Regions from separate parts of the Pseudomonas sp. B21-017 genome, predicted to be linked through region 3. Evidence: predicted binding sites of a transcription regulator. Region 3 holds the regulator's gene; each other region holds the start of a gene.
What was found. The regulator sigma-54, encoded in region 3, starts transcription at its own class of promoters, with help from an activator protein. The targets are predictions, from matches to a motif close to ANTGGCATNNANNTTGCTNT.
Positions count from the first base shown of each region.

Region 1: LOY28_RS20470 (CmpA/NrtA family ABC transporter substrate-binding protein) is a predicted target of sigma-54. The motif match lies at 1,355-1,374, and genes of this name have one in related genera.
Region 2: nirB (nitrite reductase large subunit NirB) is a predicted target of sigma-54. The motif match lies at 2,838-2,857, and genes of this name have one in related genera.

Region 1 is NZ_CP087194.1:4,561,439-4,565,841, reverse strand. It holds gene LOY28_RS20475 (ANTAR domain-containing response regulator) at 1-10, opposite strand, end outside; gene LOY28_RS20470 (CmpA/NrtA family ABC transporter substrate-binding protein) at 26-1,237, opposite strand; gene LOY28_RS20465 (quinone-dependent dihydroorotate dehydrogenase) at 1,464-2,483, shown strand; gene rmf (ribosome modulation factor) at 2,796-3,011, opposite strand; gene rlmKL (bifunctional 23S rRNA (guanine(2069)-N(7))-methyltransferase RlmK/23S rRNA (guanine(2445)-N(2))-methyltransferase RlmL) at 3,542-4,403, shown strand, end outside.
Region 2 is NZ_CP087194.1:2,925,788-2,930,190, reverse strand. It holds gene nirD (nitrite reductase small subunit NirD) at 1-68, opposite strand, end outside; gene nirB (nitrite reductase large subunit NirB) at 68-2,629, opposite strand; gene LOY28_RS13220 (SCO family protein) at 3,416-4,021, shown strand; gene LOY28_RS13215 (copper chaperone PCu(A)C) at 4,021-4,403, shown strand, end outside.
Region 3 is NZ_CP087194.1:5,506,673-5,511,075, forward strand. It holds gene lptB (LPS export ABC transporter ATP-binding protein) at 1-480, shown strand, start outside; gene LOY28_RS24995 (RNA polymerase factor sigma-54) at 665-2,158, shown strand; gene hpf (ribosome hibernation-promoting factor, HPF/YfiA family) at 2,233-2,541, shown strand; gene ptsN (PTS IIA-like nitrogen regulatory protein PtsN) at 2,554-3,018, shown strand; gene rapZ (RNase adapter RapZ) at 3,021-3,878, shown strand; gene LOY28_RS25015 (HPr family phosphocarrier protein) at 3,894-4,166, shown strand; gene pmbA (metalloprotease PmbA) at 4,296-4,403, opposite strand, start outside.

The sequences.
Region 1 (4,403 bases), 950 kb from region 3:
TACGCAACATATTCGCAGGCTCCTGTCAGCGGCTGGCGAGAAGGGGAGCGCTGTCGCTCATGGCGTGCAGCGTGAAGCTGCGGGCATAGCCGGCCGGGTCCGAACCGTCCCAGACTTTGCCGTCGATCAGTTGACTACTGCGCATTTCCTGAGCCTGGGCGGGCACGCCGACAGCGGTGGCGGCCTCACGGTATAAGTCTAGTTGCTGGACCTGACGGGCCACGCGGAGGTAATCCGGGTCGTCGCGCAACAAGCCCCAGCGACGGAACTGGGTCATGAACCACATGCCGTCGGACAAATACGGCAGATTGACCTCTCCGCCACTGTGGAAACGCATCGCGTGTGGGTCTTGCCAGTGATTGCCCAGGCCGTCGGTATAGTCACCGAGCAAGCGCGGTTCGATGCAATCGAGCGGGGCATCGAGGTATTCGGGGGCGCTCAACAGTTGCGCGGTGCTGCGGCGATTTTCGCGGCTGGCTTCAATGAAGCGGCTGGCCTCGAGGATCGCCATCACCAGGGCCCGGGCGGTATTGGGGTATTGCTCGACGAAGGCGCGGGTGCAGCCGAGGACTTTTTCCGGGTGGTCGGGCCAGATGGTCTGAGTGGTGGCCATGGTGAAACCGAGATTCTGTCGCACCGCACTGGCAGCCCACGGTTCGCCGACACAGAACCCGTCGATGCGCCCGGCTTGCAGGTGCGCGATCATTTGCGGCGGGGGGACGACCACGCTGTCGACATCCTGCAACGGATGAATGCCCTGGCTCGCCAGCCAGTAATACAGCCACATGGCGTGGGTGCCTGTGGGAAATGTCTGGGCGAAGGTCAGTTTTGGGCGACTTTGGTGCACGTGATGGTCCAGTGCTTCAGGACTGGTCACGCCCAGGGCCTGCAAGCCGTGGGAGAGGTTGATGCTCTGGCCATTCTGGTTCAGGCCCATGAGCACGGCCATATCGGTGGAGGCTACGCCGCCGATGCCCAGGTGCACGGCGTAAATCAGGCCGTACAGGCTGTGGGCGGCGTCGAGTTCGCCGCTGACCAGTTTGTCCCGCAGGTTGGCCCAGGACGACTGGCGCTTGAGGTTCAGGGTCAGACCGTAAGGCTGGGCGAAGCCCTGGGTGGCGGCGACCACCACTGAGGCGCAGTCGCTCAGAGCCATGAAGCCAAGGTTGATTTCGGTTTTTTCCGGGGCATCGCTGCCGTTGACCCAGGCCAGTGGGCCGGCTGATGGTTCATTCATCGATTTGCACCTTCCAAAAAAAACGTCGCCCCATGGCCTCTGCGCGAGCAGAGCCGGTGACGACGCCATTGTCCTGCCACTCATTCCGTCGTTGGCATGAGTGCTGATGACCATGTTGGTGCAAGGCATATGCCATCGCTGGCTGATTTTGTCGTGCGCCTCGCCTGTGGACTCGATGCGCGGCTATAATCGCCGCCTCTCATCGCCACCCGAGTCAAGCCTGCCCATGTACACCCTGGCCCGTCAGCTGCTGTTCAAACTTTCCCCGGAAACCTCCCACGATCTGTCCCTGGACCTGATCGGCGCGGGCGGGCGTTTGGGCCTCAACGGCTTGCTGTGCAAGGCACCGGCGAAAATGCCGGTGACGGTCATGGGCCTGGAGTTCCCGAACCCGGTGGGTCTGGCGGCCGGTCTGGACAAGAACGGCGCGGCGATCGACGGATTTGCCCAACTGGGTTTCGGTTTCGTCGAAATCGGCACCATCACCCCGCGCCCGCAACCGGGTAATCCGAAACCACGGATTTTCCGCTTGCCGCAAGCCGAGGCGATCATCAACCGCATGGGTTTCAACAACCTTGGCGTCGATCACTTGCTCGCTCGCGTGGCCGCGGCCAAGTACAAGGGCGTGCTGGGTATCAACATCGGCAAGAACTTCGATACGCCGGTTGAACGTGCGGTCGACGATTACCTGATCTGCCTGGACAAGGTTTACGCCCACGCCAGCTACGTGACCGTCAACGTCAGCTCACCGAATACGCCGGGCCTGCGCAGCCTGCAATTCGGCGACTCGCTCAAGCAATTGCTCGCCGACCTGGCCACGCGCCGGGCGGAATTGGCCCTGCGCCACGGCAAACATGTGCCGCTGGCGATCAAGATCGCACCGGACATGAGCGATGAAGAAACCGCGCAGGTGGCCCAGGCACTGATCGAAACCGGGATGGATGCGGTGATCGCCACCAACACCACCCTGAGCCGCGTCGGCGTCGAAGGCCTGGAGCACGGTGACGAGGCGGGCGGGTTGTCCGGCGCCCCGATTCGCGACAAGAGCACCCACACCGTGAAGGTGCTGGCGGCGGAACTGGCCGGTCGCTTGCCGATCATCGCCGTGGGCGGTATCACCGAAGGCAAGCACGCGGCTGAGAAAATCGCCGCGGGTGCGAGCCTGGTGCAGATCTATTCGGGCTTTATCTATAAAGGCCCGGCACTGATTCGTGAATCGGTAGATGCCATCGCCGCGCTGCGCTGAAGCCTGATTTGGGCCCTGATGGTGGGGGCTTTTGTGGCGAGGGAGCTTGCTCCCGCTCGGCTGCGAAGCAGTCGTAAATCCTGCAACCGCGTTTTACCTGACACTCCGGGTTGATTGGTTTTGGGGCCGCATCGCAGCCCAGCGGGAGCAAGCTCCCTCGCCACAGAAACGACCTCACCACCGTAGTTTCTTTGCAGGCATAAAAAAGGGCTCCCCGAAGGAGCCCCTGGGCCGAAGCCCGCCGTCCGGATAGGACGTGCGTGGTTAAGTCGTAGCGTAATCAGATTGTCGTGTCGGAGTGTGTGCCCTGTATTAGCCGACGGCGTGAAGTTCGTTGAGTCTGTGGATTCCCGCAGTGCCGGTCATACCGTCCCAATTGTCGCCGCGTCCTTCTCGCCAGCCATTGATCCAGGCTTGGCGTACCGACGGTAGAGTAAAAGGGCAAAGCTCACGGGATTTACCACCAACGCCATATTGATATCCGCGCAAAAATGCTCTTTCCAACGGATCACGCTTAAGTCTTCTCATAGGGTGTTTCCCTCACTTGTTGACTGTATGTATCGCGTCGACCTCAATCGAGGTCAGGCAGAAAAATTCTGCCGTTGGTGGCTCGCTGCCGGCGTCGCGAGCCAAGGTGTTGACGCCGTTGCGACGTCAACCTGAGTTGAGTTCTAACCAATGCGTCACATCGAGGGAATGACCGTTTTGTCATAAGAACGTAACCATAAAGATGGTATGGCCATAAGTAACACGATATTTGTGCCGTGTTGATTGGCCAAAGCCCGGTATGATCGGCCCTCCGCTGGATGCTGGGGGTTGTGCCTTAACGAGAATGACACCCGTTGCTCTTGGGTATTATTCGACGAAGGGTCGACTTATGACATTTTGTTTCATCAACTTTTTTATCTGCCCTGGCATCTAAGCTCTTTTAACCCGAGCAGTCAGGGTGGGACGGCACACCTTCGTGCCACGCGGGCGTTCTGTTAGAAAAACGCCTGATTGAAAACCGGATCGGCAACGCGTTGCCGGTTCACTTAGCTAAAGGCTCTGGAATTACCATGTCCGATCGTTTCGAACTCTTCCTCACTTGCCCCAAAGGCCTTGAAGGTCTGCTCATCGAGGAAGCCGTCGGGCTTGGCCTTGAGGAAGCACGCGAGCACACCTCGGCTGTGCGCGGCATGGCCACCATGGAAACCGCTTATCGCTTGTGCCTGTGGTCTCGTCTGGCGAACCGGGTGCTGTTGGTGCTCAAGCGCTTCCCGATGAAGGACGCCGAAGACCTCTATCACGGCGTGCTGGATATCGATTGGCAAGACCACATGCTCAACGACGGCACCCTGGCCGTCGAATTCAGCGGTCACGGCTCTGGCATCGATAACACGCACTTTGGCGCCTTGAAGGTCAAGGATGCCATCGTCGACAAACTGCGTACCCCGCAAGGCGATCGTCCGTCCATCGACAAGCTCAACCCCGACCTGCGCGTTCACCTGCGTCTGGACCGTGGCGAAGCCATCCTGTCCCTCGACCTGTCCGGGCACAGCCTGCACCAGCGCGGTTATCGCTTGCAGCAAGGCGCGGCGCCGCTGAAGGAAAACCTCGCGGCAGCGATTCTGATCCGTGCCGGCTGGCCGCGCATTGCCGCCGATGGTGGCGCGCTGGCTGACCCGATGTGCGGTGTCGGCACGTTCCTGGTGGAAGCCGCCATGATCGCCGCCGACATGGCGCCGAACCTGCGTCGCGAGCAGTGGGGCTTCACCGCCTGGCTCGGGCACGTGCCGGCGCTGTGGAAAAAGCTCCACGAAGAGGCCACCGAACGCGCCGCGGCCGGCCTGGCCAAGCCACCGCTGTGGATTCGTGGTTACGAAGCCGACCCACGCCTGATTCAACCGGGCCGCAACAACGTCGAGCGTGCCGGCCTGA
Region 2 (4,403 bases), 2.6 Mb from region 3:
GCCTGCCAGGCTTGGGCATTGGCTGCGGTTGCAAGGGCATCGACACGCTGGGTATTGGACTGGCTCATCAGGCATTCTCCTCGGTGACAGGGATAAGGTTGAGTTCGGCGGCCATGATCGGCCGGCGCTGACCGCGCTCCTGGACAAAATGGATGTCTGGGTCCGGGCGCTGATCGTTGACGAAGGTGCGGAAGCGCTTGAGTTTTTCCGGGTCTTTGAGGGCATTGGCCCATTCGCATTCGTAGCGGTTGACCACCAGTTGCATCTGCGACTCAAGTTCTGCGCCAAGCCCCAGGGTGTCGTTGATGATCACGTCCTTGAGGTAATCCAGGCCGCCCTCCAGGCTTTCGCGCCAGACCGAGGTGCGCTGCAATTTATCGGCGGTGCGGATGTAGAACATCAAGAAACGGTCGATGTAACGGATCAGGGTTGCATCGTCCAGGTCGGTGGCGAACAACTCGGCGTGACGCGGACGCATGCCGCCGTTGCCGGCCACATAGAGGTTCCAGCCGTTCTCGGTAGCGATCACGCCCACGTCCTTGCTCTGCGCCTCGGCACATTCACGGGTGCAACCGGAGACGGCGAACTTGAGCTTGTGCGGCGAGCGCAGGCCTTTGTAGCGATCTTCGAGGGTCAGGGCCATTTTCACGCTGTCCTGCACGCCGTAACGGCACCAGGTGCTGCCCACGCAAGACTTCACGGTACGGGTCGACTTGCCGTAGGCGTGCCCGGTTTCGAAACCGGCCTCGATCAGCTCGGACCAAATGTCCGGCAACTGATGCAACTGCGCGCCGAACAGGTCGATCCGCTGGCCGCCGGTGATCTTGGTGTAGAGGTCGTATTTCTTCGCCACCACGCCGATCGCGATCAGTTTGTCGGCAGTGATCTCACCGCCAGCAATGCGCGGCACGACCGAATAGGTGCCGTTCTTCTGCATGTTGGCCATGAAGGTATCGTTGGTGTCCTGCAACGGAACCAGCGAGGCGTCCATGATCGGCTGGTTCCAGCACGAGGCGAGGATCGAGCCCACTGCCGGTTTGCACACGTCGCAACCGGTGTGTCCACGGCCGTGCTTGGCCAGCAGTTCTTCGAAAGTGATCACCCCTTCTACCCGCACCAGCGCATAAAGCTCTTGGCGGGTGTAGGCGAAGTGTTCGCACAGGCTCTTGTCGACGCTGACGCCACGGGCAATCAGTTCATGCTCGAAGACTTGCTTGAGCAGCCCCGCGCAACCGCCGCAACCGGTGCACGCCTTGGTCTGCGACTTGAGCAGGCCCAGGTCGGTGCAGCCGCCATCGATGGCCGAGCAGATCGAGCCCTTGGTGACGTTATGGCACGAGCACACCGTTGCCGACTCGGGCAACGCGCCCGGGCCCAGGGTTGGCGCGCCGGCGGACGACGGCAGAATCAGGCTGGCCGGTTCCGACGGCAAGGCAATGCCGTTCTGCATGTATTGCAGCAAGGTGTCGTAATAGCTGTTGTCGCCGACCAACACTGCGCCAAGTACACGCTTGCTGTCGGCATCCACCACCAGGCGGCGATAGCTGGCCGTCGCTTCATCGATGAACTGATAACTGCGCGCGCCCGGTGTCTGGGCATGGGCATCGCCGATGGAGCCGACGTCAACACCGAGCAGTTTGAGCTTGGTCGACATATCGGCGCCCTGGAACGGCTCGGCGGCTTGATTGCACAGCAGCGACGCGACGCCACGGGCCATCTGATAACCGGGGGCGACTAGGCCGAAGAGGCTGCCATTCCAGGCGGCACACTCGCCGATGGCGTAGATGTTCGGGTCGCTGGTCAGGCACTGGTCGTCGATCACCACGCCGCCGCGAGGACCAATGTTCAGCGCGCATTGGCGGGCCAATGCATCTTGCGCACGGATGCCGGCGGAGAACACGATCAGGTCGGCTTCAAGAAATTCGTCGTTGGCAAAATTCATCCGGTAGCGGTACTGCTCGCCGGCACTGATCGACTGCGTGCCACGGGACAGGTGCACACTCACACCGAGCCGCTCGATTTGCGCCTTCAGCGCCAGGCCGCCCTGCTCGTCCAGCTGCACCGGCATCAGGCGCGGGGCGAATTCCACCACATGGGCTTCCAGGCCCAGGCTTTTCAGGGCGTTGGCGGCCTCCAGACCGAGCAGGCCACCGCCGACCACCACGCCACGCCGGGCATTGGCCGCAGCAGCACGAATCGCGTCGAGGTCTTCAAGAGTGCGATACACCAGGCGCGAGTCGCCTTCGGCACCTTCAATAGGTGGCACGAAAGGATAAGAGCCGGTGGCCAGAACCAGTTTGTCGTAGGCGACGCAACCTTGCGCGGTAATCACCTGGCACCGGGCGCGGTCGATTTCCAGCACCGGCACACCCAAATGCAGGGTGACGCCCGGCGTTTGATACAGGGAGGCTTCGCCCAGGGCCAGCGATTCGGCATCGCGACCGCCGAAATACTCGGACAGATGCACACGATCGTAGGCACGCATCGGCTCTTCGCTGAAGACATGCAGGCGGTAATGGTCGAGGGCGCCGCGCTCGATGAGCTGCTCGACACAATGATGTCCGACCATGCCATTGCCGATCACGATCAGCGTTTGCAGTTTGTTCAATGCGGCAACATTGGAATTCATAGTAAGCACCCAGCCAAAGCCAATCACGGATAAAAAAGCAAAAAAAAACGCCTGAAACCTCTCGGTTTCAGGCGTCTTTGCCTGTTCTTCGCGGTGTTCGACCTGGCGCCTTCGCCTGATCCACCGATGTTGCCCACGACCTGCCCGGCCGGTCGATCTTCGTTGATCGAGTGGGCTGCCCCTCTTTTTCAGATGAGGCTGAAGGGAGAATGCAGCCTTTGTGCCAGTCTGCAGCGCATGACTTCCTCAGTTCTGGAAAACCAACGGCTGAACGATGGGAGAGTTTGATAAAGACCGCGCCCCGGGCGGGTCTCATCAGGCGCGAGTCAACTTTGCAGCCCCCCGCGAGCGGGTGGGCGGACGTTGGGACTGAAGGAAGGAACAGCTCAGGAAACCGCTTCGCACTGGTGCATGTTGTCAGACGTGGCTCTTTAAAAGTGCATGCTCTACACCCTGCCGGGCATTTCCCGGTGCCATTCGGGCAAGCGTCAATGCCGATCTGTAGCAGCTGCCGAGCCTGCGAGGCTGCGTTCGGCTGCGCAGCAGTCGTCAAATCAGTAATTGCGGCTCGTCGCTGCTCAACTTACCGGCCCGGGTAAGCGTTGCCTTCAGCAGCATCGCGTATTTGTATTTTCAGATATATCGAGGCCGCGACCTTTTGGCGCATGCCGCCAAGCCATCGATTAAGCGTCACAGGGCAACAGTTTGTTAACATCCATGCGCTTTTTTTCGTCTGATTGATCAGCCACTGTAGATTCCCGGTCGCTACACAGGATGCTTTTGTTCATGAGTACGTTGTATACCCGTCGCACGGTCCTGCGCGGCATGAGCCTGCTGAGCCTCGGCCTGCTCGCTGGCTGCGATGACAGCAGCAAGCTGTCGTTCAAGTACGGCAAGGACCTCAGTGACAAGATCATGGGGCGTACCTTCAAGCTCAAGGACGCCCAGGGCGAATCCCGGATGCTGACCAGCTATCGGGGCCTGATGCCGATGGTTTTCTTCGGTTTCACCCAATGTCCGGCGGTCTGCCCGACGACGCTGGCCCGTGCGGCACAGGCGAAAAAACTGATGGGCCGCGATGGCGAACGCCTGCAAGTGATCTTCATCACCCTGGACCCCGAGCGCGATACGCCGCAAATGCTCGACGCTTACGTCAAGGCCTTCGATCCGAGTTTCGAGGCGCTGTACGGTACGCTGGAAGAAACCGCCGCCACCGCCAAGGAGTTCGGTGTGTTCTATGAAAAGATCCCGAGCGGTTCGACCTATACCCTCTCCCATACCGCGACCAGCTTCGTTTTCGACTCCCGAGGCAATTTGCGCCTGGGGCTGTCCGCGTCCCTTACCGCTAAAGAGTGTGCAGAAGACCTGCTCACCGTCATGGAGGTCTGCTGATGACTTCGATTTGCGCACCACGTATTAAACAGCTGGGTATCAAACAACTGGTCCTGGGTCTTTCCCTGATTGGCATGGCCTGGCAGGTGTCCGCTCAAACCCAGGTGAGCGACGCCTGGGTCCGCGCGACGGTGGCCGGTCAGCATTCGACCGGCGCCTTCATGACCCTGCAGGCCGACAGCGATAGCAAACTGCTCAGCGTACAGTCGCCGGTAGCGAACACCGTGCAAATTCACCAATCCAGCATGAAAGACGATGTGATGAGCATGAGCCAGGTCGAGTCCGTCGCGCTGCCGGCCGGCAAACCGGTAAGCTTCGATCCCCATGGCTATCACATCATGTTGATGGATTTGACGGCCCAGGTTAAGGAAGGCGGCAAAGT
Region 3 (4,403 bases):
CTTCCGCAAGAAGCGTCGATCTTCCGCAAGCTGTCGGTGACCGACAACATCATGGCCATCCTCGAGACCCGCAAGGAGCTCGACAAGGCCGGTCGCCGCAAAGAGCTGGAAAGCCTGCTGCAGGAATTTCACATTCACCACATCCGCGACAGCCTTGGCATGAGCCTGTCCGGTGGTGAACGCCGTCGGGTGGAAATCGCCCGGGCACTGGCCACCAACCCGAAATTCATCCTCCTCGACGAACCCTTCGCCGGCGTGGACCCGATCTCGGTGGGCGACATCAAGCAGATCATCCATCACCTCAAGGCCAAAGGCATTGGCGTGCTGATCACTGACCACAACGTCCGTGAAACCCTGGACATCTGCGAAACCGCCTACATCGTCAACGATGGCCAGCTGATCGCTGAAGGCGACTCCGCCACCATCCTGGCCAACGAACTGGTCAAGGAAGTGTATCTGGGCCATGAGTTCCGCCTGTAAGCGCTGAGGTGCCTGGCCAGTCGCCTTGATGCTCATATCAATAAAAAATCAATAGTTTTTTATTGTTACAGCGCTCTAGGCAAACACTTCAGTTTCAGGCATATAATTTGCTTATGTTTGGCGCTTCGGCGCCCTGTAGTGGATGGCGCATGTGCGCCGGCGAATAAGGTGTTAAGCCCCTGCCATGAAACCATCGCTAGTCTTGAGAATGGGCCAGCAGCTGACGATGACACCGCAGCTGCAACAGGCCATCCGCCTGCTCCAATTGTCGACCCTGGACCTGCAACAGGAAATCCAGGAGGCCCTGGAGTCCAATCCGATGCTCGAACGCCAGGAAGAAGGCGACGACTTCGATAACGCAGACCCCTTGGCCGACAAAGCCGAACAGCAACCCAACACCGACATTCAGGAACCCTCCTACCAGGAAACCGCCCCGACGGTGGATAACCTTGAGGAAGGCGACTGGAACGAGCGCATTCCCAACGAATTGCCTGTCGATACCGCCTGGGAAGACGTCTACCAGACCAGCGCCAGCAGCCTGCCGAGCAACGATGACGACGAGTGGGATTTCACCACCCGTACTTCGGCCGGTGAAAGCCTGCAAAGCCATTTGCTCTGGCAACTGAACCTGGCACCGATGTCCGACACCGATCGCCTGATCGCCGTGACCCTGATCGACTGCATCAACAATCAGGGCTATCTGGACGAAACCCTCGAGGAAATCCTCGAGGCCTTCGATCCGGAACTGGACATCGAACTGGACGAAATCGAAGCCGTCCTGCACCGCATCCAGCAATTCGAGCCCGCCGGTATCGGCGCCCGCAACCTCGGTGAATGCCTGCTGCTGCAACTGCGCCAACTGCCCGCCAAGACCCCTTGGCTGACCGAGGCCAAGCGCTTGGTCACCGATTACATCGACTTGCTCGGCAGCCGCGACTACAGCCAGCTGATGCGCCGCATGAAGCTCAAGGAAGATGAACTGCGCCAGGTGATCGAACTGGTCCAGAGCCTCAACCCGCGCCCGGGTTCGCAAATCGAGTCCACCGAAGCCGAATACGTCGTTCCCGACGTGATCGTGCGCAAGGACAACGAGCGCTGGCTGGTGGAACTGAACCAGGAGTCGGTGCCGCGCCTGCGGGTCAACGCCCAATACGCCGGCTTCGTACGCCGCGCCGATACCAGCGCTGACAACACCTTCATGCGTAATCAGTTGCAGGAGGCTCGCTGGTTCATCAAGAGCCTGCAAAGCCGCAACGAAACCCTGATGAAAGTGGCCACCCAGATCGTCGAGCATCAACGCGGCTTCCTGGAGTACGGCGACGAGGCCATGAAACCGCTGGTGCTGCATGACATCGCTGAAGCGGTGGGCATGCACGAATCGACGATTTCACGGGTGACCACGCAAAAATTCATGCATACCCCACGGGGCATCTATGAACTGAAATACTTTTTTTCCAGCCACGTCAGTACCTCCGAAGGCGGTGAATGCTCGTCTACGGCGATCCGCGCGATCATCAAAAAACTGGTTGCCGCGGAAAATCAGAAAAAGCCGTTGAGTGACAGCAAGATCGCTGGTTTACTGGAGGCACAAGGCATTCAGGTGGCTCGCCGCACCGTCGCCAAGTACCGCGAATCCCTAGGAATCGCGCCTTCGAGCGAACGCAAGCGGTTGATGTAGAGCCACGCCACAGCGTTCCAGTGGTAGATCATCGGATCTACCGCTTTATGCACTGGCAACGAAGGAGAAGCTGTATGCAAGTCAACATCAGTGGACACCAACTGGAAGTGACCGAACCTCTTCGCACCTACATCGGCGAAAAACTCGAACGATTAGAGAGGCATTTCGACAAGATCACCAACGTGCAGGTCACGATGACGGTCGAGAAGCTCAAGCAGAAAATCGAAGCCACGCTGCATATTCCCGGCAATGAGGTGGTCGCTAACGCGGAACATACCGATATGTACGCAGCGATCGACGCACTGACCGACAAGCTGGATAAACAACTCAAAAAGCATAAGGAAAAGACCCAGAGCCTCCTCCAGGGCGCGACCGGTCGTTAACACTCCCAACCCATGATCCGACTTGAAAGCATCCTGACCCCCGGCCGTTCCCTGGTGAACGTGCCGGGCGGCAGTAAAAAGAAAGCCCTCGAGCAAATTGCCAACCTCATCCATCGCGAAGTGCCGGATCTGGCCATGCAGGATGTCTTCGAGAGTCTGGTCGCCCGTGAAAAACTCGGTTCCACCGGCTTTGGCAACGGTATCGCCATCCCCCACTGCCGTCTCAAGGGCTGCGGATCGCCCATCAGTGCCTTGATGCACCTGGATGCACCCATCGATTTCGACGCCATCGACGGTGCCCCGGTTGACCTGCTGTTTGTACTGCTGGTCCCCGAAGCCGCCACCGATGCGCACCTGGAGTTGCTGCGCCAGATCGCCAGCATGCTTGATCGCAAGGAAGTGCGTGAAAAACTGCGCAGCGCCCCGAGCAACGAAGCCTTGTATCAGGTTGTCCTGGACGAGCAAAACGGTCACTAATCATGCGCCTGATCATCGTCAGCGGCCGCTCCGGCTCAGGTAAAAGCACTGCCCTCGATGTTCTCGAGGACAACGGCTACTACTGCATCGACAACCTGCCGGCCGGTCTGTTGCCGGAACTGGCCGAACGCGCACTGATTCACACCGAACTGGCACAACCTCTGGTGGCCGTGTCCATCGATGCACGCAACTTGCCGAGCCACCTGTCACGGTTTCCCGAATTGCTGGAAGAAGTCCGCAGCCGGCATATCCAGTGCGATGTGCTGTATCTGGACGCCGATGAAGAGACCCTGCTCAAACGATTTTCGGAAACCCGCCGTCGTCACCCGCTGAGCAGTGCCAATCGCTCGCTGGCGGAGGCGATAGAGGACGAAACCAATCTGCTGGGGCCGATCGCCGACCTGGCCGACCTCAAGGTCAACACCACCAATCTGAACCTGTATCAGCTGCGCGATACCATCAAGCTGCGCCTGCTGAATCAGCCGGAGCCCGGTACTGCGTTTCTGGTGGAGTCTTTCGGGTTCAAGCGTGGCATGCCGGTGGACGCCGATCTGGTGTTCGACGTGCGCTGCCTGCCTAACCCTTACTGGAAACCGGAGCTGCGGGCACAGTCCGGGCTCGATCAACCGGTGGCCGACTACCTGGCGGCGCAGCCGGATGTCGAGGAAATGTTCCAGGACATTTCCTCCTACCTGCTCAAGTGGCTGCCCCGCTTTGCCGCCAGCAACCGCGCCTATGTCACCATTGCCATTGGCTGCACCGGCGGGCATCACCGCTCTGTCTACCTGACCGAACGTCTGGGCCAGGTCCTGCAACAATCCCTGAAGAACGTCCAGGTTCGCCACCGCGACCTCAGCTAAAGGATTCACATCGCGATGCCTGCTCTGGAAATCGAAATCATCAACAAGCTGGGCCTGCATGCCCGCGCGTCTGCAAAATTCGTTGGCGTCGCCGGGCAGTTCCCTTGCCAGATCAGGGCTGGCCGTACACCGGAAACGATGGTCGATGGCAAAAGCATCATGGCCATGATGATGCTCGCGGCCGGCAAGGGCACCAAAATCCACCTGAAAACCGAAGGTGAACAAGAGCAGGAAGCTATGGATGCACTGGTGGCGCTGATCAACAACTTCTTCGACGAAGGCGAATAAAGATCAATGAATTACGGCTTTCGATTGCGCCCACGGATGCGTAGGCGCTGACGAAACTGCGATATTTTGATCCAAAAAAAAAAGCGCCACCCGATCGGGTGGCGCATTTTTTTGTGCAGCAACCGCAGCTTAACTACCCGCCACCGTCATCCGCTCGATCAACACCGAACCTGTGCGAATGTTGCTGCGCAATTCCAGGTCATTACCGACCGCAATGATCTGCTTGAACATGTCGCG